DNA from 3 places in the Amphibacillus indicireducens genome. Region 3 is predicted to be linked to each of the others. Evidence: riboswitches for the same ligand, from Rfam matches in the RefSeq annotation. Region 3 holds a riboswitch; each other region holds the start of a gene.

Region 1 (8,632 bases), on a different contig from region 3:
GCTGGATGATAGACATTTATCGTTTTTTCATGGATAATGACATATCATATAGGGTAAATTCAGATTAAGTTAAAGTATGTTGTTTGTCAGATAGGAGTGAAGATAATGCCAAAACAAGATCAAGATTGGCAAGAAGAATATAACCGAGTAGAAGAAATCGGATTTTATATTGAAGATAAGATCAAGCGCTTAAAAAAATATATGGCGTTAATTAAAGAACGAGTGATTGGCATTCGAAAAGATTTTTGGGATGATGTGACCGTTAACTTGACCGAGTTGGATGATGCGATCGAAACGCAAGCAAGCTTGAAGCAACAAGCTGAGTTTTTATCGGAAAGAGAGCGGAGTCACGGTCAATTAGCTAATGAGTTGAATAAGCTTTTAGACTTAAAGGAAAAACCATATTTCGGGCGGATTGATTTTACCGAAAAAGGAAGTAGTGAAAGGGAACAGATCTATATTGGAACATCCTCATTGATGGATCAAAATGAGGATGATTTTCTGATTTATGATTGGCGCGCACCAATTTCGAGTATGTATTATGATTATTCACCAGGACCTGCCTCTTACCAAACAATTGATGGTGATATAGAAGGGGAGATGGAGCTGAAGCGCCAGTATGTGATCAAACAAGGCGAATTAACAGGAATGTTTGATACGGGTTTAACAATTGGTGATCAGATGCTCCAAAATGTGCTTGGCCAATTTGCGAGCTCCAAAATGGGCAGTATTGTTGCAACCATTCAACAAGAACAGAACAAAATTATTCGTAATGAAACAAGTAAGTTTCTAGTTGTTCAGGGCGTTGCAGGTAGTGGAAAGACATCGGCTGCCTTACAACGTGTTGCCTATTTGCTCTATCGCTATCGTGAGACGCTAACGGCAGATCAAATGATTTTATTTTCACCGAACCCGTTGTTTAATAGCTATGTTTCTCGAGTCTTACCTGACTTAGGTGAGCAGAATATTAAACAAATGACCTTTTATCATTATGTTGAGCAACAATTGCGTTCTCGGTTTACTGTTGAATCACCATTTGAACAGATTGAAGTTGTTTTTTCTGAAACGGAAACAGATACATGGTCCCGATTATCAGGGATACGCTATAAATCGAGCGAACATTTCCTTAATCGAGTAGATACGTATTTGAAAGAATTGTTGAATGATGGATTTCAGTTTAGAAATATTCGTTTCCGTGATCAAATTATTTTCACGAAAGATGAGCTTGCGAAGTCTTTTTATCAGTTCCCTGAACATGTGTCAATTCAGCTGCGTTTAGAAAAAGTTGCAGAAATGATTTTGGAAAAACTCACTCAGCTAGAGCGTAAATGGGTTAAAGAAGACTGGGTTGAGGATGAAGTTGAATTATTAGATAAGGAAGAACTTCAAGATGTATTTGCTAAAATGGAAAATCAAGTCCGTGAACAACTCGAAGATTATCAGCAAGCGGATCTTGAGTTATCTTATTTAAAACGAAAAGTGGTTAAACGAAGAGTGAAGCCGTTGCGGGATAAAATTAAACAGTTTGCTTTTGTCAATACGAAGCGGACATATATGCAATTATTTGATCAAACGGACCCTGGTCAAGGGTTAACGGAGCAAGACTGGTTGAAGTTGGCTAGGTTTACGAAGGAGAGTTTTAAGGCTAATAATCTAACGTGGGAAGACGCAACGCCATTTCTTTATTTTGAAAAAATGATTGTCGGATTTGAAGAAAATCGTGCAATTAAACATATCATCCTAGATGAAGCACAAGACTACTCAACGTTCCAACTCCGCTATTTAACGTATATTTATCCAAATAGTCGGATGACATTGTTAGGAGATGTTAATCAAGCGATTTATTACCATAGTTTAACCGATAATATTTTAACTGAGGGCGCGATTGAAAAAACTGAGCAAATTAAATTAATGAGAAGTTATCGATCGACACAGCCAATTGTTGAGTTCACCCGTGCTTTTATTGAAGATGGGAACCAAATTGAACCATTTAATCGTGATGGAAATAGACCAATTGTCTATGAGCTAGATAATGATACGATCGCTGAGTATAAGCTATATGATTGTATTGATAACTACTTGAATCGTAAATACCCGCATATTGCGGTGATTACAAAAACAATGGATGAAGCACGAGAGTTAGCGGAATTGTTGTCAAAATCATATGAACAAGTTCAGTTAATTGATCAAGAAACGCATACATTTAAAGAAGGAATCCATGTCATTCCTGTTTATTTAGCAAAAGGGATTGAGTTTGATGGCGTGATCGTTTATGATGCATCAGCACATCAATATCTAAATGAATTGGAGCGTTACATTTTATACACTGCTTGTACACGAGCAATGCATGATTTGACCTTAATTGCGATTGGCGGGATGTCACGTTTTATTAAAGAAGTGCCGACGTCGTTGTATGAGTTTTATCGTGTTCATGAAATTAGCCCGGAATAAAAAAATAGCCTTTGTCACTTATTAACAAGGACAAAGGCTATTTTTTTACTTATGAGTTGATTTCATAATACAAAAATCTAATTAAAAACACGAATGATTACAAATTAAAATTCAATATCATACGTAAATAAAGAAGCCCAATCAAGTGATTGGAACGGCAGGCGGCGACTCCAGCGGGAACAGATCGCGTCCGAAGATCCAGTGATAAAAGCTTGGAAAGCTTTTATCAATTAGCTGAGGCCGATCCCGCGGAAAGCGTCCGCCTAGAGTGGAAATCACGAGTGCTAGCTCTAACTCAATTGTTCGTGTTTTATACTCAAATAAGTAATTATGAAATTCATTCTTATAGCATTAATAATAAACTTAAAGCCATTACCGCCATACCAGAAATTACACCATAAATCGATGTGTGCGTTTCATCATAACGCTTAGCGGCAGGAATTAATTCATCAAGTGAAATAAACACCATAATTCCTGCTACACTGGCAAAAATAACGCCAAAAAGTGTCTCTGTTAAGAACGGCATTAATAATAAATAGGCAATAATTGCTCCAGCAGGCTCAGCTAAGCCTGATAAAAACGACAGTTTGAATGCTTTTCGTTTACTGCCAGTTGCATAATAAATCGGAACTGAAACAGCAATCCCCTCTGGAATATTATGAATCGCAACAGCGATTGCAATTGGAATTCCTAAAGCAGGGTCTTGAAGCGTCGCTGTAAATGTTGCAATTCCCTCGGGAAAATTATGAATCGCAATTGCTAGTGCTGTGAATGTTCCTATTTTTAATAGTTTCTTATCTTTAAGTGTTGAAGGTTTTTTCGCCATATCTTCAACCTTTTTAACTTCATGCGGATTACCTTCCTGTGGAATTAACTGGTCAATTAAACCGATTAAAAACATTCCGCCAAAGAAACTAATTACAGTAATCCATGAGCCTTGTACTTCGCCCAGTTCACCGACTAAAGTATCTTTTGCTTTAAAAAAGATCTCAACCATTGATACGTAAATCATGACACCTGCTGAAAAACCAAGTGCAAATGAGAGAAATTTGGTATTCGTTGTTTTGGTGAAGAATGCAAGCAAACTCCCGATCCCTGTTGCTAAACCTGCAAATAAAGTTAAGCCAAAAGCAAGCAGTATATTTCCATCCATCATAAAAATCCCTTCTTTTCTGAAAAATCATTGTTGAATTAAGTGCTCCCTAAGGTCAGCTTTTTAGTAACATATTAACTATTAATGTTCGGTACACCTAAAAAGTTTCCCTAGACCAACTTTTTAACCTACGTCCATTTTAAAACGCTCATACAAAAAAAGCAACTGTTTTCAATTGATTTAATGAAAAATTAATAATCTAATCGAAAGATTGGTCTGGCTATGCTATGATACAGGTAGAAAATTCAAAAAGACTGAAGGAGTGCTAAATTGAAAAAGCAACAGTTTGTTTTTGTTCTTATTTTATTCTTAATTATAATCTTAAGTGCTGGTTGTACGAGCAAGAATAATAATGTCGCTACACTTAGAGTCAACCAAGATTCTAATTATGTTGAAACATTTGAAGATCTGAGCTTAGGAAACATATTTGATTTTGAATTTACCTTACCAGAAGCGGAAAATAAGTGGGTCAATCTTTGGGTGGACAGCTATGTAGATGGAGTTAAACAAGCTGATCCGTTAATTAGCTTAAATTATGGAAATAGTTTAAATGAAGCGGATGAAGGACATTTGGGATTTGCGCTAGTTACTTTAGATTCAGCTGATCTACTAGCGATCCTATACGCTCCAGGAGTAAGCGGTCGTGGAGTTATTGAGCGCAACCCCCAAGAGGGAGTAATCAGTTCTTTTGAAATTATAAATGAGCAGGAGTCGATTGAAATAAAAACTGGCGAACCTACAATTTTAGCCGTGTACAGGGAAACAACCAATCATTCAATCAGGACGGTTAATTTAAAGGATGCAGCATCAGTTGAACAAATAATTAAACAAGATGATTTAGTGTACTTATTAAAAATCAAAATAGAAGAAGAATAGGTCAATAATCAAATAAAAAACGCTTAGATTTTGGTCTAAGCGTTTTGTTGTTGACTATTTTAGTAATGAAGCAGCTGCTTCATCAATCACAATTGTTACGTGCGGGTGTTTTTGTAAAATCGAAGCGGGGAAGTCTTCAGTTACTTCACCTTCAACTAATCGCTTAACCGCCTCAGCCTTATTCTCACCTGAAGCAAGTAAAATAATTTCTTTACTTTCCATAATTGTTTCGATCCCCATTGTAATTGCTTGAGTCGGAACATCTGCTTTATTTTCAAAGAACCGCGCATTTGCCTCAATCGTCTCTTCAACTAAATCCGTCCGTTGTGTCCGACTCGTAAATGACGTACCCGGCTCATTAAAGGCAATATGTCCATTCACACCTAGACCAAGAATCTGTAAATCAATCACACCAGTTTTCTTAATCAAAGCCTCGTAATCCAAACATTCCTGCTCAATATCAGCCGCAACCCCATTTGGTAAATGCGTTCGATTCGGATCAATATCGATCTGATCAAATAATTTTTCTTTCATAAAATAGTGATAACTATTTGGATCATCTCTATCAAGCCCAATATATTCATCTAAATTAAACGTCGTTACATTTTCAAAAGATACATCATGGTTTTTATTCGCCTCGATTAAATAACGATAAAGCCCTTCAGGTGTAGAGCCTGTTGCTAAACCTAGAATAGGCTGCCTGACTGACTTAACTTTCTCAATGACTTGCTTACCAGCCCATTCACTCATTTCTTGATAGTCACTTACTTTTACAATTTTCATTGGCTCACTCCTCGAAATACGATTTCCCCTTTTTTAAGGGTTAGTTTCAAATCAAAATCATCGTCCACAAGCAATAAATCTGCATCCTTACCAACTTCAATCGACCCTTTTTGATTAAAAACACCGACCTGTTTTGCTGGATTAATTGACGCCATTAAAATAATATCATGAATCGAAACACTAGGCATAGCAAAAAATTGTTTTGCCCCATCAATCATCCTCAAGATACTCCCAGCTAACGTTCCATCAGACAAAAGAGTACGGTCCTCAGTCACAACAACAGGCTGACCGCCTAATTCATAATCACCGGGTTCAAGCCCTTTTGCTCGCATCGCATCAGTAATCAAAATCAATCGCTCAGAACCAATATTTTGATAAATTAATTTTAACATGTTCGTGTCGACATGAATACCATCTGCGATAATTTCTGCCTTAATTTTTTCAAGCAAAAACGCACCACCTACAACACCAATATCACGATGACCAATTCCACTCATCGCATTACAAAGGTGCGTCACTTGATTCACCCCATGGTTAACGGCTTCTTTTATTCCTGAAAAATTCACATCCGTGTGACCGGCGGAAACATTAACGCTTGCTCGACGTAGGGCGGAAGTAAACTGGTAGTCTCGATCATGCTCTGGAGCAATTGTGACAGTTTTAATTTTATGCTTAGCAAGCTGTTGCCACCGATTAAATAAGTCTAAATCAGGCTTAATAATATACTCTAACGGCTGTGCTCCGGCTTTTGATTTTTCAATAAATGGTCCTTCGAGATGAATACCGATCATCTCAGCACCTGTGTCAATATTTTGATACTGGCCAAGATTTGTTAGTGCACGTTCAATCTTATCTGTCGACTGCGTGATCGTTGTCGCAAGAAAACTCGTTGTTCCTTCAGAGACGAGGTAATTTGCCATCGTCTCGATTGCTTCTGGTGTTGCATCCATCACATCAGCACCATTTGCTCCGTGGATATGAGTATCGATAAAACCAGGGATTAAGTTTAAGTTGTTCGCATCGATCATTTTAATTGGTTCGTTAAAATCATTCGGAAGATCATGATAAATCTGCTCAATTTTTCCGTTTTTGATTAAAAGATGACCAATCATCATTTCCTGCTCGGTATAAATTTTTGCGTTTATTATTAGCATCATTTTTCACCAACTTAGTGTAGTCTTCCTTTATTATTATGACATTTTAAGATGAAAAAATCACCACAAATGTGGTGATTAATCATGACGTTGATAATAAGTTTTTAATTTCGGCACAATTAGGGAGGCAATGACTGCACCGATCACACTACTGATCAAAAATCCAGGTACAAAAGCGAGTACACCGACACTTTGACCCATAATCAGTCGTGCAACAGGTATTGAAAGCAGTGACCCAACAATTCCGGTTCCGACAATCTCTCCAATTACTGCAGAGCTTGTTTTCTTACGGTAACGATAAAAGATTCCGGCCAGTAATGCGCCTGCCATTCCACCTGGAAAAGCGAGTAATGTACCAAGACCTAATGCATTGCGAACAAGCCCAATTCCAAACGCGATAATGACTGTCGGAATTGGACCAAGAATAACGGCACTAATCACATTAATCGCGTGCTGAACAGGGTAGGCTTGCGCAATCCCAGTTGGAAACCAGAGAAAGCTCGCCCCGACGACACCAATGGCAATAAAGGCCGCAATCAGTGTCAATTGATTTGTTTTTTTCATAAAAAATAGTCCTCCTTTTATTGTTGCGTTGACTAAAAGCTGTCAATTGCAGCGAAAGAAGAACCTGATAGGCTAAAGAAGTGCTACTTCCCTCCGCTAGTATGAACTAGATCAGGTTCAAAAGGGTTAGAAAGATTGAATTCTTTCCTCTCAGCCGATCCGATCGGCACCCCTAGTAGTCAAAGCTATTGAATTAACTCAACGATAACACGTCTAACATAAAATTACAAGTTGATACACTCAGGTTGTAACTAACCATTAATTGCTCTACCATGAAGCATTAACAAAAAGAACAGGACCAATAAAGAGAACGATAAGATTAAAAAATGAATCGTTGTTATTAAAGGATTTTTTGATCGAAACCCAAGTATGATCCCAATAATGGATAAAATAACTGTTGCTCCCAATAAAGGAATGACAGATAAATCTGTAAATCGGATGATGACAAAAATGATCATACAGACAAATGCTATAAGTATCGAGTATTTGCTGTTTTTCACCAAAAGATCAGCTCCTTAAAGGTTATAACTCATACAATTAATATGAGTGATGATTCAAAAAAAGGCAAAGGTTATTTTAAGGGAGTCATTATTCCCTTCAAAGCAAACAGCTCTCTGTGATAGAACTCGCATCAGACTAAGCTTTACTTTGCTTCAATAATCGCAAACCATTTAAGATCACTAAAATCGTTGATCCTTCATGAAAAACAACACCCAACGGCAAACCTAGCCAACCAAAAATATTTAAACCAATCAATGAGACAATCACTACAATTGAAAAAATCACGTTTTGAATAATAATTTTATTTAACTTTTGACTTAGCTTAAAACTATAAAGCAATTTCGCTAAATTATTTTTCACAATCACTACGTCTGCTGACTCCATCGCTACAGATGAGCCACTGCCCATTGCGATCCCAATATCAGCATTAGCTAGTGCTGGTGCATCATTAATCCCATCACCGATCATGCCAACAACCTGCCCCATTGCCTGATTTTCTTGGACAAATTTTATTTTGTCTTCAGGTGAGCAATTGGCAAAATAGTCATCAACATTCACTTCGTTGGCGACTTTCTTGGCAACCATTTCATTGTCACCAGTAATCAATGAGACTTTAATCTTTTCAGCTTGGAATCCAGCTACAGCTTCAGCAGATTCATCGCGAATCTGATCGGCGAGGGTAAAGTAGCCGACAATTTGATCGTCGATGCCAACAAAAACGGTCGTGTAGCCAGCTGTGATTTTACCACGATAGTTGTCTGGATCATTGTACGTGTCAAAGATCGAAGGCTTACCAACAATTATCTCGCCTTTTTTAATCCCAGAACCAGCAATTTCTTCGACAGGCTCTCGCTGATCGACCGAATCAAGATCAATATCTTTAAAAGCAGCTACGATCGCATCAGCAATTGGGTGAGTCGATTGCTGCTCAATATAAACAACTTCTTTTAAAATCTCTCGATCCATTTCATGTTCAATCACTTGAAATTCACCAAACGTTAATGTTCCAGTTTTATCACTATATAAAATGTCCATCGAGCTAAGCGCCTCCATCGCCGCGCCACCCTTAAAGAGAACACCATTTTTGGCACCGTTACTAATCGCACTCAGTGTCGCAGGTGTGGCCGACGCGACTAAGGCACAAGGGCTG
Region 2 (11,098 bases), on a different contig from region 3:
ACATTAATGATGATGACAGATAATTGTAAAACTGCAAATAACATTAAATATGAACGGAGTGAGAAATATGACAAAGGTCGGCAGGAATGATCCATGTCCTTGTGGAAGTGGCAAGAAATATAAGAAATGTTGTATCAATAAACAAAATCAAGTAGAACGGAAACCAATCGAACCATTTTTTAATCATCTATCATATGAAGAAGTGGATGAATTGAGTACTGAACAGATTATTGCCCAATTAAAAGATTTAGGTGTCCCTTTTGAACGAGACCAATTTTTAAAAGATATTGAGGAGTATTATTCAGCGGAGGATATTTCAGAAGATTGGTTTAGCGATTATCAACTCGTTATTGGTGGAAGAATGGAAGACTTCCCTTGGTTAGCAGCATCTATTTTGTGGGATCGATTGGCCAAACCAAAGAATTTATCGATGGAAAAAATGTATCAATTGATTGAGGATGGTTATGATTGCTTAGGGAAAGATGATCCTGTTTCAGCTTGTGATCATTGGTTGAAAGCTTGGGAGGGGATTAAATATAGGGTAAGCCCTGTCTTTCAAACCCTTGATTACTTGGAAGAACGCTACAGAGGAAGCTTTTATGTCAGTGAATTTTGTCAAAACTTAGAGATGGAACTTTTCAATGCAAGTTTAGAAGATCCTACTTATTTAGAAATTAGAATACAGTATTGTCAGGAGTTTTGTCGTCTTTTCCCTTCTGAGGATCAGAATATTATGTTTAATATGAGACGTGCGATTGCAGACTCTTATGGATCGCTAAAACAATTCAATGAAGCGGAAGCTGCGTTCGAACAATTAGCCAAAGATTTTAGTGATAATCTGTGGACCTTTATTGCGTGGGGAGATTATTATTCTGAAAAGCAAGATCGCGATATCCAGAAGGCGAAGGAAAAGTATGAAAAAGCTTTATCTATTGGGAAAGCCACCAATGACGCAGATGCTTTTGTGGTGGAAGAGCGCCTGGAAAGTTTAGAGGAGTACCCTTTTTAAGAAAAAAGGGAGGGAACTGGCCAGTGCCAGTTCCAACTGCCATCGAATCGGTCAAATCCTTCAATTTGTGAGCGATCGCCCGCAACCATCGTGCGTTCGCCCACAAATCGAAAATATCGCCCGCAACGACTGTGCGATCGCCCGCAAATCCCAAATTTCGCACGCAAACGCTGGATTTCGCGCGCAAACGCTGGATTTCGCGCGCAGATCGAAAATTTCGCGTGTAAATCCCAAATATCGCGCGCAGATTCACAATTTCGCGCGTAAATCTCAAATTTCGCGCGCAAATCCAAAACATCGCGCATAACCCAATATATTCCACCCAACCCAAACAGTCAGATCCCTTGCAACTCCACCCCAAATCCTCTATAATGGTACCAGGTAATAAGAAAAGTAAATAGTTCAAGCCTACAAGGGGAGCTGATTTAAGTCGGCTGAGAAATAACACGTATTGTTCTGACCCTATGAACCTGTTAGTTAATTCTAGCGTAGGGATGGTGGCTTTTTTGATGGCATTTATGCAAAGTAACGAGTAATGTGAGCGGGTTCCCCATCAGGAAGCATCCCCTTGGCACATTACTTTTTTTATTTTCTAAACGGTGTTCAAAAAGTCCGGAAAAAATGACACGGCGAATTTCTTTGTTAGCTTGCTTTTTTAGTTGCTCATGTATTTAAACACATACATTGTGCTACTCAAAGCTGCGCTGCCTCGAAAATCTTGGCCCATTTTATCCTCCTTTTGAACTCGATTAAAAGCAAAATCCAAAAAACAAGGGGGAATTTTTACAATGCAATCAAAAAGAACGTTATTTTTAATCGAAATTGCAATCTTTACAGCACTAGCACTCATCTTAGATCTACTACCGTTTCTATCATTTAAAGTTTGGGCACAAGGTGGATCAATCTCATTCGCGATGATCCCAATCTTTATTGTTGCCTTTCGTTGGGGATTAAAAGGCGGGCTAATTTCAGGTTTCCTATTAGGTATCCTTCAAGTCGCAACAGGAACCGCCTGGATCGCACACCCAGTTCAAGGGCTACTCGACTACCCAGTCGCATTCTTAGTCCTGGGCTTTGCAGGTTTGCTCGCGCCAGCCGTCCAAACAGCCTTAAAAAATAACAATACAAAACGCTTTATTAGTATGGTCACACTCGGCGTACTGATCGGCGTGACACTCAGATTTATCGCCCACTTTGTTGCGGGCGTCGTTTTCTTTGACTCACTAATTGATGGTATGAATATCTGGGTCTACTCACTCGTTTACAATGGCTCATACCTCATCCCATCATTTATCATTAACGTCGCAGCAGTTAGTTTCCTATTCAACAAACGCCCGAATCTAATCGCAGCAACAACAAAGTAAACAAAATCAGATCCGCTCACATTACCAATCAAAAATCGGCACATCCCACCAGATGCGCCGATTTATTTATACAAACTTAAACCAAACGTCATAAATGTGAACAAATAGTGAAAAATGACCATTTTTAAACACACTAAAAACACTCTAAAAAAATCATGCTATTAAGTACATAGAACAATTGTTATAATCGGCTCGCAATTAGTTCTAATTACCCTAAAATAACCTAAACGCCCACCAACGAATAGGCAATTGTACTCAATTAAAAGTATAGAATTATGGTAAAGAGTCACAAAGCTGGTTCCATTCTATGAAGATAACTGGTATAATTAAAATGCTGTAGAAAAATAGAAGCTAAGGAGGTTGTTAATCGATGATTGACATCCATTGTCACATTTTACCCGGCGTAGACGACGGTGCTAAACACCTAGAAGACAGTGTCGCCATGGCACAACAAGCCATAACAGAAGGCATTCATACGATTATCGCAACCCCACATCATAAAAACGGGCGCTACAATAATCCAAAAAACTCAGTCCTAGCCGACCTGACCAGACTCAACGAGCGAATCCAACAAGAACAGATTCCACTCACGATCATACCGGGACAAGAAGTCAGAATCCACGGCGAACTGATCGAAGGCTACCAACAAGACGAAATCCTAACATTAACAGGAACAAGTCGCTATCTCTTTGTCGAATTACCAACAAACCATATTCCACGCTACACGGAACAAATACTATTCGACATCCAAATGCGAGATCTCGTCCCGATCATTGTGCACCCAGAACGAAACACGGCACTCCAAGAACAACCAGAGCGCCTCTATCACTTCGTTCAAAACGGCGCACTAACCCAAATTACCGCCGGCAGTCTAACAGGCAAATTTGGCACAAAAATCAAAAAATTTACCAATGAAATAATCGAACATAACCTAACCCACTTCGTCGCATCAGACGCACACAACACGAAATCACGCGGGTTCAATATGCTCGACGCCAATCAAGAAATCAACCAAAATTACGGGCAACACACACTCTACACATTCATGGACAACGCCCAACATATACTCGACAACGAGAAGATCTACATTGATGAACCAGCAAGAATTAAACGCAAAAAATTCTTCGGACTCTTTTGAAAAAACTCACCCTACTTATATAGAGGGGACTGACAGATTCACTCACGAATAACGTTGGCACACGCTAACGAATAGATACAAAAAAAGGGGCAGATTTGAAATGGCAAAAGTTAAAAAGGCAATTATTCCAGCAGCAGGTTTAGGGACACGATTTTTACCAGTGACGAAAGCAATGCCAAAAGAAATGCTACCGATTGTTGATAAACCAACAATTCAGTATATCGTTGAAGAAGCAGTCGCTTCAGGGATCGAAGACATTATTATCGTGACTGGTAAAGGAAAGCGTGCGATTGAAGATCATTTTGACTTCGCACCAGAACTCGAACAGAATCTAAAAGAAAGAAACAAGCTCGACTTATTACATAAAGTTGAACAATCAACGAACTTAGCTGATATTCACTATATTCGTCAAAAAGAACCGAAAGGACTTGGACATGCGGTTTGGAGTGCCCGGAAGTTTATTGGTGATGAACCATTTGCCGTTCTTCTCGGTGACGATATCGTTGAAAGTGATGTGCCATGCTTAAAACAATTAATCAACCAATTTGACGAAAAACAATCATCGATTATCGGTGTTCAAACAGTACCAACTGAACTTACTGAACGTTACGGAATTGTCGATCCAGGCGAGAAGGTCAATGGCCGACTCTGTGAAGTTGACCACTTTGTTGAAAAACCAAAACTAGGAACAGCACCATCAAATCTAGCAATCATGGGACGCTACATCTTTACACCAGAAATCTTCCGCTTTTTAGAGCGCCATCAAATTGGTGCAGGCGGAGAAATTCAGCTAACAGATGCAATCCAAATGCTAAATGAAATTCAAAAAGTATACGCTTATGACTTCGAAGGTCGTCGTTACGACGTTGGAGAGCAACTTGGCTTTATCCAAACGACGATTGAATTTGCACTTAAAAACAAAGAAATCGGCGCAGACGTGAAGAAAATGCTACTCGACTTAACTGACAAATTTTAATGAATAAATGGAAAAGTGGTGGGGTCTCCCACCGCCAACATCAATGACTTTCAGAATTTTCAAAAAAGGAGCGAGTGATCATGTCCTATCGCAAACGACTAACTCTACTGATATTGCTTGACTCACTAATCGTCGGATCAGCTATCTTTCTAGCATCATGGGTCGTTTACCCATCAAGACCGCATTGGTCAACGAGAACCATTGTTATTAGTGCAATTGCCTTACTCACGTTTCACTTTGTATTCGCCTTTTTGTTTAAGCTCTACCAAAAGGTCTGGTCATATGCGAGTATTAGAGAATTGCAAGCAATTGTTTATTCAGTCACTTTAACGAATTTAGCAACAGCGATCGTCCAATTCTTAGTCAATGACTTTACTATTTATCGCCGAGCAATGCTCGTAACCTGGCTGATTCATATTACACTCATCGGAGGCTCACGTTTTATTTGGCGCGTCTTCCGTGATCATTATATCAATCCGAACCCAAATCAAAAACGCACACTCATTGTCGGTGCAGGTGATGCCGGTGTGATGATCGTCAGACAACTGACAAATGGTCAAACAGACACGGATTTAAGACCAATCGGCTTCATCGATGATGACCCAGCTAAACAAAAAATGCACGTCTATAATTTGCCTGTACTCGGAACAACACTGGACATTGAACAAATTGCAGAAACACAAGCAATCGATCATATTGTGATCGCCATCCCGTCATTACGAAATGGCGAACTCGCAGATATTGTCACACGATGCAACGAGACAGATGCAAAAGTTCAAATCTTACCGAAAATAGAAGACCTTGCAACAGGAAAAGTTTCCGTCCAAATGTTACGAAGCATTGACGTAGAAGACGTACTCGGGCGTCCGCCAGTCAAACTCGATATCGGTTCAATCTCAACATATGTCACTGGCAATACAGTCATGGTCACAGGCGCAGGTGGCTCAATCGGATCCGAAATCTGCCGACAATTAATGCGCTTTACACCAGCTAGAATTTTATTAGTTGGCCATGGCGAATTCAGTATCTATTCAATTGAAAAAGAATTACAAAAAAAATATGGAAAAACAGGCACAGAAATCATTCCAATTATCGCAGACGTACAAGATCGCGACCGGATTTTTAATATCGTTAAACAATATCAACCGTGGATTATTTACCATGCAGCAGCACACAAACATGTGCCATTAATGGAACATAACCCACACGAAGCAATTAAAAACAACGTGATCGGAACGAAAAACGTCACTGAAGCAGCCGATGCTTTTAACGTACATACCTTTGTCTTAGTCTCAACCGACAAAGCCGTTAACCCAACAAACGTAATGGGCGGGACAAAACGACTTGCGGAAATGATCGTCCAAGACTTAGCAAACCGAAGCAAAACAAAATTTGTTGCCGTCCGCTTTGGTAATGTACTCGGGAGCCGTGGCTCAGTCATCCCATTATTTAAAGAACAAATTGAAGAAGGCGGACCAGTCACGGTGACACACCCTGAAATGACCCGTTACTTTATGACCATTCCAGAAGCAACAAGACTTGTGATCCAAGCAGGAACCCTCGCCCGAGGCGGAGAGATTTTCGTCCTTGATATGGGCGAACCCGTCAAGATTGTCGACCTAGCCAAGAACCTAATTAAACTATCAGGCTATTCAACTGACGAAATCGAAATCAAGTTTTCAGGCATTCGCCCAGGCGAAAAAATGTACGAAGAACTACTCGGAGAAGACGAAATTGATCCAGAAGAAGTCTATGAAAAAATCTATATTGGCCGAACCGATCAAGTTGACATCACAGAAGTCTTACAATTAATCGATCAATTCGAACAACTTGATAACATCCAAGTCAAAAACGCCATTATGGACATCGTTTTTGCCGAACAAAAGATCAAATCTAGCATTTCTTAATCAAACTGTAATCATATGATGTATATTTTTTAACAAATCTCAGTTAAAATAAAAGTTAAGTCTAAGAATGTGAGTTTAACTGACAAGTAACAGTACACAGGGGGAAAACAATCATGAGCTACAATGACCATCAAGAGACTAATCGACATTTTATTATCACTATTAGGCATCATTTTGTTATCCCCCATTTTTCTTATTCTAATTATTGCTATTAAAATTGACTCGCGAGGACCCGTGCTTTTCAAACAAAAGCGCATCGGGCTCCACAAGAGTCATTTTTGGATGTTGAGGTATGGTTAAATTACGCGCAAAGAGAGTGAAATATAAGTAGGCATTGAAAACAACGTGGGGCTATTTTTGATGAAACTGGTTGCTATGATTGCAATATTGGGAATTTTTAATGTGGTAGCTGTTCGAAAATTAAAGGGATTCAAAAGCAAGGCGTGAGAAAGTGCGGACCGCTGATTTAAAGGGCTGGATATGGAGATTAGGGGACTATATAAAATGTGCGGATGCGAGTGGCTGATAATGCATGTAAAGTTACTCGTGAAGATGCTAAAGGCAAAGCGGATTTAGAAGATGAGAAGTACAAAGCAAGGATCAAATAACAAAAGTAAAGAGTGATTTTATTGAACATGTCAAAAGGACACAAAATAAATTGTAGAAGGATAAGAGTTAATCCTATTGAATTCGATGCGCTTTAAAGTCAACTGAAAAGGATTTCTTTAGAACTCAAATTAATGATTAATTTACAAGGTGAGAACAATGGATAAAAAACCCGATGGCTTTACTTTAATAGAATTAATTGTTACAATCGCAATACTAGGCATCGTTGCTGCGATAGCTATTCCTAGATTAACTGGGTTTAAAAACATGGCAGATGAAAGGGTATGTGTTGCTAATCGAAAAATTGTAGAAAAGACGTACACCGCTTTTCTGCTTGAGAACGAGATAGGTGACGTTGGTTTTAATAGTTTTATGTTAGCGAATTTTAATGAAGTCTGTCCATCTGTCGGTGTGATCGGTTATGAAGATGATAAGGTTAAGTGCAGTGTACATGAAGTTGGAAGTGAAAGTGATGAAGATGATCCGTCTGGGGATGAAGTTCCTTGGTTATAAACGGCTCTCCGCTATCTAGTGTTGAAGTATTAAATTGCTAGTGATAATTTAGTACAATTGTTTTGAATCACTTCATGATGTATCTACTATTGACAGTGACTTGCTCAAAGCCAAATGGGACAAAGGAATGAGTTCAATTGCTCACTCAACATTCACCACCTGTTACGCAAATAACTGGGCTCGATTTAGATTTTAAGCAGTCAGTTGAATTAAACACAATATAGCGAGGAACCTTATAAACTTTTTATTGAGTCGAAAAGACAATTACAGGCTTACAATTAGTTGTTTAAATGATCGTAGAGTTCTGTAATTAATTACTAATTCGGCAAACTCTTCTATTGGATGTATATGGCGAGGAGAGTATCGGAATAAAATTACTATATACGGTATGTGATAAATGTTCTCATACAATATATTGCGCAAATTTCATCTATTTAATATATTCATTTCGACGTGAGTATGCTAATAGGATTACAAGATATAGTAGCTCAAAAATATCGGACCACAACATTTAGAATTGAAAAACTGTAATTTGTAATTAACTCGAAAAGATAATTACAGGCTTAAAGCCAGTAAAATCAAGGCTTGCAGAGATTTTGTAATTTGTAATTAAGAATTCGCCAAACTTTTTATGTATTTAACGCCGAATCGACGTGAGTATGCTGAAAGGATAAAGAGGCTGTAAGTCAGTGATATCAAGGGTTTGAACAGAAAAACAAAAATGTACATTTTGAAAAATCAACATAATACATAAATTTGAAAATTAAGGTGCTCAACATAGGAGCACTTGTACTTACATAGGAAATTACATTACATGAAGTGAGGTATGGAAGATGAATTATTTAGTAGTAGTAGCACATCCAGATGATGAAGTTTTAGGCGCAGGAGCGACTATGTATAAACTGGCACAGGAAGGTCATACAGTGAATGTGTGTATTATGTCTGGAGAAGTTAAAGCAAGAAACCATAGACCTGAAACTGATGAACTTCTTGAGGATGTTAATAACTCATTAAGCTTATTAGGCGTTAAAAAAGTCATTAAAGGCGAATTTCCAAATATCGAATTCAATACAGTACCTCATCTCAAATTAGTTCAATTCATAGAAAAAGCAATGGAAGAAACTAGGTCTGAAGTTGTTTTCACACATCACCCATCAGATTTAAATAATGATCATCTACATACGTCTCTTGCATGCCAAGCTGCAGTAAGACTTTTTCAACGAAGACCAGAAGTTAGTCCATTAAAAGAACTTCTATTTATGGAAGTACCTTCAGCTACTGAGTGGGCATTAAATAAATCTATGAATCAGTTCAACCCAAATACATTTATCGAAGTAGGAGAAGAGGCTGTAGATAAGAAGATAGAAGCTCTATCTATGTATAGAGGAGTAATGAGACCCTATCCACATCCTAGAAGCAATGAAGCTTTAAAAGGTCTTGCTGCTTATAGAGGCGGACAGGCCGGAATGGTTTACGCTGAAAGCTTTGAAAGTGTGTTTAGAAGAGGGTTTTAATTTCTAGCAAACTCAACATTAAATTGGAGAGGAATTGAAAATATGAAGAAGAAAAGTGCATTTACAACTTGTGTCCAACTGGGTTTAAGTTGTATTGAAGAGATATATAGAATCGGTGGAAAATTAGATCTTCTTATTACATTGAAAGATGAAAAGGCGAAGAACAAGTCTGGAAGGATCTATCTTGATGAAATAGCTGAAAGAGAGAGTACGCCACTTCTAAAAATCAATAATATTAACGATCCTGAGGTCATTGAAGCTCTTAAAAAGCATGAGATTGATTGGCTTTTCATTATTGGTTGGTCACAGATTGCTAAGAAAGAAGTTTTAGAAACACCGACCAATGGTTGTATTGGAATGCATCCTACACTTTTGCCTGTTGGTAGAGGTAGAGCAGCTATTCCATGGGCTATTATTAAAGGGCTAGATAAGACTGGTGTTACTATGTTCAAGCTTGATGAAGGTGTAGACACTGGTGACATTATCGGTCAGGGTGTTATTGAGATTAATGAGAACACTACAGCAACAGATCTATACAAGAAGGTTGATGAGATGCATGTAGAGCTAATATCAAAGTATTGGGATGCTATTGTTAATGACAGAGTAGTTCTTACAAAGCAAGATGAGTCTAAGGCTACTGAGTGGCCAGGAAGAAAACCTGAAGATGGGGAGCTTCTGAGTTCAATGACAATGGATGAAGCAGACAAACTAGTTAGGGCAGTTGCACATCCTTATCCAGGAGCTTTTTATAAAGTTGGAGATAAGATAATTAGAATTTGGTCAGCTAAGGTTGATCCAAATGAAGGAGAAATAAAACTAAGCAATGGGTACTTAACACCGATCGATTATGAAATAGAGGGATAGTATGCAGAAGGCAATTAAAAGGTTAATAGATATCATTCTTTCATTAATAGTATTAATAGCATTTTTGCCTATATGGATTATCGTTGCCATTCTTATTAAAACAACCTCAAAAGGACCTATTTTCTTTCTACAAGATAGACCAGGGCAACACAAGAAGATATTCAAGGTTTATAAGTTTAGAACCATGAAGCCTGGATCTGAAAAGATGGTTAAAGGGCAAGAAGTTATGAAGGATGATGACAGAGTAACTTCCATAGGTAAGTTTTTAAGAAGAACAAAGATAGATGAAATTCCACAGGTGCTTAATGTTCTAAAGGGTGAAATGAGTCTTGTTGGCCCAAGGCCAGAAAGAATCGCATCTCTTGAGGAGTACGATGAGGAGATTTCAAAGAGGCTTAATATGAGGCCTGGCATGACTGGACTGGCTCAGGTGAGTGGGAATATTCATTTGAACCTTCAGGATAGATATAAACATGATGTTTACTATGTGGAACATTATAGTTTGTGGCTTGATGTCAAGATTATCTTTAGAACCGTAGGTGTTGTATTGTTTGGTGAAGATAGATATGTGGATAAGCGTTTGGTTGATCTAAATTCTGCTCAGAGAGGCACATCGGTATGAAAAGAATATTGATTACAGGAGCTGGAAGTTACATAGGCACTTCATTTGAGAATTGGGTTAGTCAATGGCCTGAGAAGTATCAAGTAGACACCATTGATATGAGAGGAAACGAGTGGAAAGACAAACTATTCAGTACATATGATGTGATTTATCATATCGCTGCAATTGTTCATGTCAAAGAGAATGATACTGAGAAGTATTTTAGTGTGAATAGAGATCTCGCAGTTGAAGTCGCAAAGAAAGCGAAAGCAGAAGGCGTTAAGCAGTTCATCTTCTTAAGTACAATGGGAGTTTATGGTAAAGAGACAGGGTTTATAGATGAAAATACTAAGCCGAACCCCAAGACACCATATGCTCAGTCTAAGTTAGAGGCTGAAGAATTATTAAAAGGATTAACGAATGATTCCTTTAAGGTTGCTACATTAAGGCCACCGATTGTTTATGGGAAAGACTGCAGAGGGAATTATCCTAGACTTGCTGGTATGGCTTTGAAGTTACCTATTTTCCCGAAGGGAAAGAATGAACGAAGCATGATTTTTATTGATAATTTGTCTGAATTTGTGAGACTAACGATAGATAAAGAGT
Region 3 (11,098 bases):
GTCTTGAATCGATAAATCATCTTGCCCTACATGAATACCATCTGCGTTAAGTCGGATCGCAAGCTCAAGATCATCATTAATAAAAAATGGCACCTGATACTTTTGACAAAGCTTTTGCATTTGCTCTGCCAATTGAAATTTAGCTTCACCTGTTTTAGCTCCAGAACCTTTTTCACGAAATTGAAAGCAAGTAACCCCACCTTGTAATGCTTGCTCTAAAACGAAGAGCGGATCTTGGTCGTTTACATTTTGACTGCCGAGAATAAAGTAGACTGCAAGCGACGATCGATTAAAATTCACTCCCGTTCACACTCACTTTCTCGATTTGAAGTCGCTCTTCTAAATCGGTTGCTGTGACTCCGCTTAGCGCATCTAAAAAAGCGATGTGGAATTGGCCAGATAATGTCGCTTGTTCCGCCGCTTTTTCTGCTGCAATTGTAAAATAAGCAACCGCTGCAGTTGGTGCAAGAATATTAGATTGATTTGCAGCTAAAAAAGCCGCCACAACCGATGATAGTAAGCAACCTGCTCCCGTTATTTTTGTTAATAGTGCTGAACCATTTGTTAGTTTAATAATTGTTGCTTGGTCAGCAATAAAATCGGTTTTCCCCGTCATCACAATCGGTATAGCCAATTTTTCGATTGATTGTCTAATCACTATTTCCCCATCCAACTGTTCTGTTGCATCGACACCTCTCATATCCGCTTTTAGTCCAGCTAAATGACTAATTTCCGCTGTGTTTCCCCGGATTAAGTTGATCTCTAGTTCAGATAATAGTTTGCGTGCTGCTTCAGTTCGGAACTTTGTTGCCCCAACGCCAACCGGGTCAAAAACAATCGGAATACCTTTTCGATTAGCAGCACGTCCAGCAACGATCATCGTTTCTAATAATTCCTCAGTTAATGTCCCGATATTTAAAACGAGCGCATCTGATTGTGTTGTTATTTCTGCAACCTCACGTCGTTCATGCGCCATAATCGGTAAGGCGCCAAGTGCATAGAGTCCATTTGCGGTAAAATTCATCACAACTTGATTCGTTATATTATGAATCAACGATTGTTTTTGTTTAACTTGGTCAACAATCTCAATGATCGATTGTTTCATTTCGAATAACCTCTTTCATTTGGCAATCCTTTGAGGCGATAACCCCAATGATTTGTTGGGCCATTTCCCTTGCCTAACTTTAAAGAATAACGAATCGCATCAGTAATATAAACTTTCCCTCGTTTAACCGCTTCAAGAACCGATTTCCCTTTCGCCAGTTCTGCCGTGATCACCGCAGAGAATGTACACCCTGTTCCGTGTGTATGAGGCGTGTCAAAGCGCTCTGATATAAGGTGATGAATCTGGTTACCATCATAAAAAACATCGACCGCACCACCTTCAAGGTGACCACCTTTCACCACAGCTGTCTGTGCACCAAGTTCATTGACAATTTCGATAGCAGCCTCTTCCATTGCTCTAATCGTCGTCACTTTTCTCCCGACTAATATTTCAGTTTCAGATAAATTAGGCGTCACAATTGTAGCAAGCGGGACTAAACGTTCTTTAATCATCGTTTGAGAAGCTTCTTCCATTAATACATCTCCACTTGTAGCAACCATGACTGGATCTAAGCAATAAGGGATCGCTCGATATTGTTCAAAATAATCAGCAATTAACTCCATCATCTCAATTGTTGCAATCATCCCTGTTTTAATTGCGTGTGGTTTAATATCAGTGAAGACAGACTTGAGCTGTTGTTCAATAAAAGCAGTCGGTAAATTATGAATGCTTTGCACACCTAATGTATTTTGGGCGACTGCAGACGTTAAAACACTCATACCATAAACTTCACGTTCCTGAAATGCCTTTAAATCGGCTTGAATGCCTGCTCCTCCTGTTGGATCTGTTCCTGCAATTGTTAAAGCTGTTTTTACATTCATCATTGCTTTCCCCCTTGTGAATTTTTAGAAAACTTGGCATTCGCCAAGCCTTTAGGCGAATGCTTTAGTTGCACTTTTGTAGTAAGAAAGTTGTTATACTTTCTTATCTACGAAATAAAAAAACCACCCCTGAAGTAGGAGCGGTTTACATTATTTAAAGTAGTGTAAGCAATGCTCCACTTTCCTACGTAGGTATTAGCCTAATCAGGTTCAAAGGGACTAAAGAGTTATCTTTATCTCAGCGTCAAACGCGCCCCTAGTGGAAAAATATATAATTTTTTATTGGATCGGTAAATTTCATAATCATTTATACGGATATAAAACACAAATAACCATGTTGGTGCTAGACCGGTGATTTCCACTCTGGGTGGACGCGTTCCGCGGGATCGGCCTCAGCTTGCTAATAAAAACTTTACAAGTTTTTATTAGCGGATCTTCGGACTCGATCTTTTCCCGCCGGAGTCGCCACCCGACGTTCCAATCACTTGATGTGCTGTCTTAATATTATTTATTAAGTCGATACAATTACTGCTCATTCGTGTTTTGCTTTCAATCTAATAATTATGAAATTTACTTAACTTTATACTTATCTAACCATAATATTTGTTCTTAGGCAAAGGTAATGATTATGGGCTAACGGCGCCGATTGAATCGAGTGGCCAGATTCTAAAGACGACTTCACCAATAATTGAATCTTCATGGATCACGCCAAATTCCCGGCTATCATAACTATGTTTACGGTTATCACCCATTACAAAGTATGTGTCCTCTGGGATTTTTGCTGAGCTGAAGTATCTAACCGAAACTTCGTCTGTTTGAATTTCCGTTAAATAATTTTCATCATAGGCAACGTCGTTAATATATAAAGTATCATTAATGATTTCAATTTCGTCACCTGGGAGACCAATCACCCGTTTAACATAATTGTCTTCGCCATTTGGTGCGACAAATGCAATTTCATCAAAGCGATTAATTGAACTGAGCTTACTAATAATAATCCGATCACCATCATATAAGTTCGGTTGCATTGAATCGCCTTTGACGACAGATGGTGTGACAATAAATCCTCTGACTAAAATAACAATCACTAATGCAATCAGAATTGCATATAACCATGACATGATTTCTTTTAACATTTATAACAACCTCTTTTACTCATGCTCTTTTAATAATTATATGCCTTTTTTTAGTGAAAGGCTATCTTCCTTGATTAATTTTGCAAGTTTAGTTGATTTAGATTAGCAAAATTCCAATCATGAGCTTTTTTATGATGATTGTTTTACACGGTCGACAAATTTTTTAACGAATTGCTCAATCTTTTCATCGTCCTCGGGTTCTGGAGCCAATTCAATTTTAAGTAATGGCTCGATGACTTCTGCACCAATTGCTCGAAATTGTTTCGCCATAATTTCCATCGCCGCACCGTAAAACTCATAATATGAATCACATGATCCAAATAGACCGACAACTTTTCCTGATAAGTCTTCATCCCCTAAGTCTTCATGAAAATCTTCCAGTTCAAAAGGTAGGTCTGCATCACCCCATGTATAGGTGCCAAATAAAATGGCATCATAATTTTTTAAGTCGAGTGCCATGATGTCATCAAATTCGACGTGAAATATTTTAACTGTTAGATCGTATTGTTCTACTTGATCACTAAGTATTTGGGCAATTTCTTCCGTATTACCGGTCATGCTCGTATAAACGACTGCTACGTTCATTAACGTCACTCCTATATATTATTTAAAAAATTAATTGTATCTTTTCATATTTATAGTTTAACAAAAAAAATCGATGAAGCCTATTTCTTCATCGATTTTTAGTCAATCTATTTTAAACAGCTTTTACTTTCAAGTTCACATTAATATTATCTCTTGTCGCTTTTGAGTATGGGCAAAAATCATGTGCTAAATTTGCCAACTTCTCGACCTCTTCTTGTGAGACTCCTTTAATATTAACATTTAAAACAACACCAATTTTAACACCTTTATCGTCACTATCTTCCATTAAACTAACTTCTGCAGTTATCTCTGAGTCAATCTCTTTCCTTTGCTTAGATGCCATTAGATTAAGTGCACCGTCATAACAAGCTGCATAGCCTGCTGCAAATAATTGTTCAGGATTCGAGCCTTTCTCATTACCATCAGCTGCCGGATCAACGAGTTTTAAATCGATGATCCCATCATCTGATTTAACATGACCCTCTCTGCCACCCTTAGCTGTAGCGATCGAAGTAAACATAACTTTACTCATTTTATTACCCTCTCCTTAATGATATTTTTGCTTCAACTTAATATTCCTTAATTTCAGATATATTAAACATCATATTTAAAGAGAATTTTAAAAACACCGTATTAGCAAACATTCAAATTGCCCGATACGGTGTTCAAGTTTTAATTATTGATAGCTTAATTTAAAGCAACTGTCTTTTCCCGATTCAGAATTGCTTCTGCGTTCTTGACTCGGGTATCGGTTGGTGGTTTAACACCCTCAAGTGGGTAATCCAAACCAAGTTCTGACCATTTATAAACACCCAGTTCATGGTATGGTAAAACATCGATTCTTTCCACATTCGACAATGTTGCGATAAAGTCAGATAAACGTTGTAACAGTTGGTCATTATCGCTTCCATCCGGAATTAACACATGACGAACCCAGATTGGAATTTGCTTCTCATCTAAATAGTGAGCCATATCTAAAATGTGCTTATTAGATACACCTGTTAATTCTTTATGCATTGCATCATCAATTTGCTTCAGATCATATAAAATTAAATCTGTCACTTCTAATAATGCATCTAATGTTTTGATAAATCGTGGTGAACGGCTAAAGCAGCCACCAGATGTGTCGATACACGTATGAATACCTAGTTTCTTCAGTTCAGTAAATAATTCTAACAAAAATTCTGCTTGGAGAAGTGGTTCACCACCACTGACTGTGACCCCACCATTAGAAGATTCAAAGTATGGTTGGTAGTCTTTAATATCTTCAACAATCTCTGCAACTGTCATTTCTTTACCACCTGACATCTTCCATGTATCAGGGTTATGGCAGAACTGACAACGTAATAAACAACCTTGTGTAAAGATAACATAACGTAGACCTGGTCCGTCTACAGTTCCTAATGTTTCAATTGAGTGAATCCGTCCTTTTACTGTCATGCTGTCCCCTCCCAATTTGATTGCTACATTTTCATGGCAAAAATTATTACTTCCAAACTATTCATACGACAGGTCGTCATCTGAAGACACTTCGCTTTCCGCGGGGATGGCCTCAGCTAACTTTTGTAGCAAAAAACGCTCCAAAAGTGGATCTTCGGCTCATCCTATTCCCGCAGGAGTCTTCGTGTCTTCAAATGACTATGCATAGTTTCTCGTCACCTTTTTAAATTAATGCATACATATAATCTCAAGTCATTTAGTTAAGCGTATTTACTTATTTCTCAATAAACAATGAATAATTTAGAATACCGATACTTATACGATCGGCCATAAGTTTTCGATCGTATAAGTATGGGAGAAGATTAGTCTTCTCCCATATTGTAAAACTTATAGACTTTCGTGGAACGTACGGTTAATAACGTCAATTTGTTGTTCTCTTGTCAACTTAATGAAGTTAACAGCGTAACCAGATACACGGATCGTTAATTGAGGGTATTCCTCTGGACGCTCCATTGCATCTAATAATGTTTCGCGGTCAAATACGTTAACGTTCAAGTGGTGACCTTTTTTCTTAGCATAACCATCTAACATTGCTGCTAGGTTTGCTTTTTGACTGTCAATATCTTTACCTAATGCTTTCGGTACGATTGAGAATGTGTTTGAAATTCCATCTAACGCATAGTCATAAGGCATTTTAGCAACAGAGTTTAATGATGCTAATGAACCATTTGTATCACGGCCGTGTAATGGGTTCGCACCCGGAGCAAATGGCTCGCCAGCTTTACGTCCATCAGGCGTGTTACCCGTCTTCTTCCCATAGACAACGTTTGAAGTGATTGTCAGAATTGATTGTGTATGAACTGACTCACGGTAAGTCTTGTGTTGCTTAATCTTATTCATAAATGACTTAACTAAATCAACAGCGATTTGGTCAACACGGTCATCGTTGTTACCGTATTTAGGGTAATCCCCTTCAATTTCATAATCAACAGCAATTCCGTTTTCATCACGGATTGTACGAACTTTAGCATGTTTGATCGCACTTAATGAGTCCACTACAACTGATAATCCAGCGATACCACAAGCCATTGTTCTTAATACATCGCGATCATGTAGAGCCATTTCAATTCTTTCATAGCTATACTTATCATGCATGTAGTGAATGATGTTTAGTGCATTGACGTAAACACCTGATAACCAATCTAACATGACATCATATTTTTTCGTTACTTCATCATAGTCTAGATACTCTGAAGTTATTGGTGCATAGTTTGGTCCAACTTGTGCTTTTGATACTTCGTCAACACCACCGTTAATTGCGTAAAGTAATGCTTTAGCTAAGTTAACACGTGCACCGAAGAATTGCATTTGCTTACCAATCCGCATTGCTGACACACAGCAAGCAATTCCATAGTCATCGCCATAGTGTTCACGCATAATGTCATCATTTTCGTACTGAATTGCACTTGTTTGAATGGACATTTTCGCACAGAAATTCTTAAAGTTAGCTGGTAACTTAGTTGACCATAATACGGTTAAGTTTGGTTCTGGAGCTGGTCCTAAGTTATCTAACGTGTGTAAGAAACGGTATGAGTTTTTCGTGACTAATGGGCGACCATCTTCGGCAATACCTGCAATTGATTCCGTTACCCAAGTCGGGTCTCCACTAAATAATTCATTATAGTCAGGTGTTCTAGCAAATTTCACTAGACGTAACTTCATCACAAAGTGGTCAACTAATTCTTGAGCTTCTTTCTCTGTCATAACACCATTTTCAAGATCACGTTCGATATAAATATCTAAGAACGTTGATGTACGACCAAGACTCATCGCCGCACCGTTTTGTTCTTTAATCGCTGCAAGGTAACCAAGATATAACCATTGGAAAGCTTCTTGAGCGGTTGTTGCTGGTTTAGAAATGTCAAACCCGTATGTTTCACCTAATTGTTTTAATTCTTGTAATGAACGAATTTGTTCCATATGCTCTTCACGGTCACGGATGACATCATCTGACATCACGCCATTACCACCGATAATTGCAAGATCAGCCATCTTCGCTTCAATTAAGCGATCAACTCCGTAGAGCGCAACGCGACGATAATCACCGATAATACGGCCTCGACCGTAAGCGTCAGGCAATCCTGTTACAACACCTGCACGACGTGCCGCACGAATTTCTGGTGTATACGCATCGAAAACACCTTGGTTATGTGTTTTACGATAGTCTGTAAAAATCTTTTCAACTTCTTCATCTAACTTATAACCGTATGATTCAGCCGAGACTGATGCCATACGAATTCCACCAAACGGTTGTAATGAACGTTTGAATGGTACATCTGTTTGAACACCGACAACTTTTTCTTTGTCTTTATTCAAGTATCCTGCATCATGTGACGTGATTGTTGAGACGATCTTTGTATCTAGATCATAAACACCACCACGCTCACGTTCTTCTTTCGTCAATTCCATAACTTGCTTCCATAAATCATTTGTTGCTTCCGTAGGTCCTGCTAAAAAGTCTTCATTTCCTTCATATAATGTGAAGTTTTTAATAATAAAATCACGAACGTCTATTTCGTTTTTCCAGTTCCCTTCACGGAAACCATCCCAAGGATTGTTTTTTGTAACTTCATCTGCTACTTTCATTTCCGCTACCTCCTCAAATATAATTCAACAATTATTATCTTAATTTAAGTATATACCACTCACTTCTTAAAGAAAAGTGAAAACAAGTGTTTTTTCAAACTGTTATAGTTAAAGTTCATAATTTGTTCATATTTAGTTCATTATTAAACAACCTCTTGTAATTAAGGTGAGTTTTCTGAAAATTCATTGATATAATCACATTTACATTATACAATCCAAAACAATATATCACCTTTTCTTAGTTGGTTATCCCGTCTGTATCAATCTGTTATAATTACATTTTAAGTCCTTATTATAACAGTAAAGCGCATACATTTTGTCCAATCCCACTACTTGATCTACAATAAATTTATCATAATAGCTCTATTGTGAAGTATTTCACAAAGTGTTCACATTTTACTTAAATTGTAAGCGCATTCAGGTGGTATAGTAAATATAGCAAGAGAAAGGGGGGTAAAAAATGATCTTAACAAAGTGGCAAGACTTCAAGACTGATGCAGATTATTACACACAATCTAGCTTCGAAAAACAGATCAATGATCAATTTCAAGCAATGCTTTTTGAAAAAGATCAAGAGCTTCCAAGTTATATTTGGACAGATCATTATGTTGTGATCGTAAAAAGTAACACAAGAATGATCAATGATGTTTCTTTTATTAAGATTCCCCGTCACCCAGAAAGTATTTAATTTTTTTTGCAAAATTTGCTCAATGTTTCACAATTTAAGGAGGGATAACAATGGTAGCCGTTGTTAAAAAGAAAAACAAAAAAGTTGAATTATCAGCACAAGAACAAATTGATCAACTTGCAGCACAAGGAAAGAATGCTTTAAAAGAAATGAAAAAGCTAACACAAGAACAAATCGATCACATTGTAAAAGAAATGGCGCTCGCTGGGCTGGATCATCATATGTATCTAGCAAAGTTCGCTGTAGAAGAAACTGGTCGTGGTGTGTATGAAGATAAAATTATTAAAAATATATTCGCAACTGAATATGTCTATCATAATGTTAAATATGATAAAACGGTTGGGGTCATTAATGAAAACCCACACGATGGGATGGTTGAGATTGCTGAACCAATTGGAGTAATCGCTGGGGTAACACCCGTTACAAATCCAACATCAACTACGATGTTTAAATCAATTATTTCGATTAAAACAGGTAACCCAATTATTTTTGCCTTCCACCCATCAGCACAGAAATCAAGTTCAGAGGCAGCTAGAATCCTTTATCGAGCTGCAATTAACGCTGGGGCACCGGAACATTGTATTCAGTGGATTGAACAACCATCAATTGAAGCTACTCAAGCTTTGATGAAGCATAAAGATATTGCAACAATACTCGCAACAGGTGGACCAGGCATGGTCAAATCTGCTTATAGCTCAGGGAAACCAGCACTTGGAGTTGGTGCAGGAAATGTTCCTTGTTATATAGAAAAATCAGTTGATATTAAGCGTGCAGTTAATGATTTAATTTTATCAAAAACGTTTGATAATGGGATGATCTGTGCATCTGAACAAGCGATGATTGTCGATCAAGAAATTTATCAAACAGTTAAACAAGAAATGATTGATAATAATTGCTACTTCTTATCAGATGCTGAAAAAGCAAAAGTTGAAAAGTTGGTCATTAATGAAGATACATGTGCAGTTAACCTAGATATTGTTGGGATGAGTCCTGTAGTTATTGCTGAAATGGCCGGGGTGACTGTACCAAAAGAAACAAAGATTCTGATCGCTGAGCTAACAGGTGTTGGACCAGATCACCCATTATCACGTGAAAAATTAAGTCCTGTTTTAGCCGCTTATAAAGTTAAAAATACGGAAGAAGGGATGAAACGAGCAGAAGAAATGCTTGAATTCGGTGGACTTGGACACTCTGCTGTTATTCACTCTAATGATCAAGATGTAATTGATGCATATGGCTCACGCATGAAAGCCGGGCGAATTATTGTCAATGCTCCTTCTTCTCAAGGTGCAATCGGGGACATTTATAATGCTTATATGCCTTCATTAACACTTGGATGCGGTTCTTATGGTGGCAACTCTGTTTCAACAAACGTTGGAGCGGTTCACTTAATTAACGTTAAACATATGGCAAGAAGAAATAACAATATGCAATGGTTCAAGATTCCACCAAAGGTATACTTTGAAAGAAACTCTGTTCAATATTTAGCTAAAATGCCTAACATATCTAAAGCCTTTATTGTGACGGATGAAATGATGGTCAAATTAGGCTATGTTGATAAAGTTCTCTATCACCTAAGAAAACGATCAGATTATGTTCACTGTGAAATTTTCTCTGATGTCGAACCTGATCCATCAAAAGAAACGGTGATGAGAGGTGCAGAAGCAATGGCTGCTTTTGATCCAGATGTGATCATTGCACTAGGTGGGGGATCACCAATGGATGCGGCTAAAGGAATGTGGCTCTTCCATGAGCACCCTGATACGGATTTTAATGGCCTAAAACAAAAATTCTTAGATATTCGTAAACGCGTTTATAAATATCCGAAGTTAGGTCATAAAGCACAATTTGTTGCCATTCCTACAACATCAGGTACTGGATCAGAAGTTACTTCATTCTCTGTTATTACCGATAAAGAGCTAAATGTTAAATATCCATTAGCTGACTATGAATTAACGCCTGACGTAGCGATCATTGACCCACAATTTGTTATGACGGTTCCAAAAACAGTTACAGCTGATACGGGTATGGACGTTTTAACACATGCGATTGAAGCATATGTGTCAAATATGGCTAATGACTACACTGACGGTCTGGCCATTCGTGCGATTCAATTAATTTTTGACTATTTACCACTTGCCTACAAAGATGGCAGTAATGAATTAGCACGTGAGAAAGTTCATAACGCATCAACAATTGCAGGAATGGCATTTGCCAATGCGTTCTTGGGGATAAACCATAGCTTAGCACACAAACTTGGTGGAGAGTTTGAAATTGCACACGGTCGAGCAAATGCTGTTTTACTTCCACATGTTGTTCGATATAATGCGCTCAAACCAACTAAGTTTGTTTCATTCCCTAAATATGAGCACTTTATTGCCGATCAGCGTTATGCTGAAATCGCAAAAGCATTGGATTTACCAGCAAAAACGACTGAAGAGGGTGTTGAGAGTCTGATTAAAGCGATTTATAAATTAGCTAAGCAGCTCGATATTCCGATGAGCCTTGCTGAAAATGGTATTCCTGAAAAAGAGTTTAATGACAAGGTTGATTATTTAGCTGATAAAGCATTTGAAGATCAATGTACAACAGCAAACCCTAAGTTACCACTTGTAACAGAACTTGCTGAAGTCCTTCGTCAGGCTTACAAAGGCTAACACAGGCTCCCTAACTTTAT

The links. A riboswitch is a leader RNA that binds a small molecule or an ion and turns the genes downstream of it on or off. The one in region 3 is predicted to bind thiamine pyrophosphate.
Region 1: it holds a riboswitch for thiamine pyrophosphate, as region 3 does, so the genes downstream of both, thiW (energy coupling factor transporter S component ThiW) here and thiD (bifunctional hydroxymethylpyrimidine kinase/phosphomethylpyrimidine kinase) in region 3, are expected to answer to the same signal.
Region 2: it holds a riboswitch for thiamine pyrophosphate, as region 3 does, so the genes downstream of both, thiT (energy-coupled thiamine transporter ThiT) here and thiD (bifunctional hydroxymethylpyrimidine kinase/phosphomethylpyrimidine kinase) in region 3, are expected to answer to the same signal.

What each region holds. Positions count from the first base shown of each region.
Region 1 covers NZ_BAABDL010000123.1:40,409-49,040, reverse strand. Annotated here, with positions in the region: gene helD (RNA polymerase recycling motor HelD) at 106-2,451, shown strand; gene zupT (zinc transporter ZupT) at 2,795-3,604, opposite strand; gene ABD814_RS11530 (hypothetical protein) at 3,875-4,480, shown strand; gene nagB (glucosamine-6-phosphate deaminase) at 4,535-5,263, opposite strand; gene nagA (N-acetylglucosamine-6-phosphate deacetylase) at 5,260-6,417, opposite strand; gene thiW (energy coupling factor transporter S component ThiW) at 6,496-6,981, opposite strand; TPP riboswitch at 7,053-7,165, opposite strand; gene ABD814_RS11510 (heavy metal translocating P-type ATPase) at 7,618-8,632, opposite strand, start outside.
Region 2 covers NZ_BAABDL010000071.1:4,510-15,607, forward strand. Annotated here, with positions in the region: gene ABD814_RS06595 (DUF6429 family protein) at 1-23, shown strand, start outside; gene ABD814_RS06600 (YecA family protein) at 68-1,009, shown strand; gene ABD814_RS06605 (hypothetical protein) at 1,006-1,314, opposite strand; TPP riboswitch at 1,413-1,521, shown strand; gene thiT (energy-coupled thiamine transporter ThiT) at 1,798-2,373, shown strand; gene ABD814_RS06615 (tyrosine-protein phosphatase) at 2,744-3,511, shown strand; gene galU (UTP--glucose-1-phosphate uridylyltransferase GalU) at 3,612-4,487, shown strand; gene ABD814_RS06625 (polysaccharide biosynthesis protein) at 4,568-6,394, shown strand; partial or broken gene ABD814_RS06630 (sugar transferase) at 6,518-6,688, shown strand; gene ABD814_RS06635 (type II secretion system protein) at 7,160-7,513, shown strand; gene ABD814_RS06640 (PIG-L deacetylase family protein) at 8,347-9,027, shown strand; gene ABD814_RS06645 (formyltransferase family protein) at 9,070-9,891, shown strand; gene ABD814_RS06650 (sugar transferase) at 9,893-10,513, shown strand; gene ABD814_RS06655 (NAD-dependent epimerase/dehydratase family protein) at 10,510-11,098, shown strand, end outside.
Region 3 covers NZ_BAABDL010000077.1:3,160-14,257, forward strand. Annotated here, with positions in the region: gene thiE (thiamine phosphate synthase) at 1-300, opposite strand, end outside; gene thiM (hydroxyethylthiazole kinase) at 290-1,105, opposite strand; gene thiD (bifunctional hydroxymethylpyrimidine kinase/phosphomethylpyrimidine kinase) at 1,102-1,929, opposite strand; TPP riboswitch at 2,091-2,194, opposite strand; gene lepB (signal peptidase I) at 2,553-3,062, opposite strand; gene ABD814_RS07385 (flavodoxin) at 3,192-3,647, opposite strand; gene ABD814_RS07390 (organic hydroperoxide resistance protein) at 3,760-4,179, opposite strand; gene pflA (pyruvate formate-lyase-activating protein) at 4,335-5,087, opposite strand; gene pflB (formate C-acetyltransferase) at 5,475-7,733, opposite strand; gene ABD814_RS07405 (hypothetical protein) at 8,194-8,421, shown strand; gene adhE (bifunctional acetaldehyde-CoA/alcohol dehydrogenase) at 8,472-11,078, shown strand.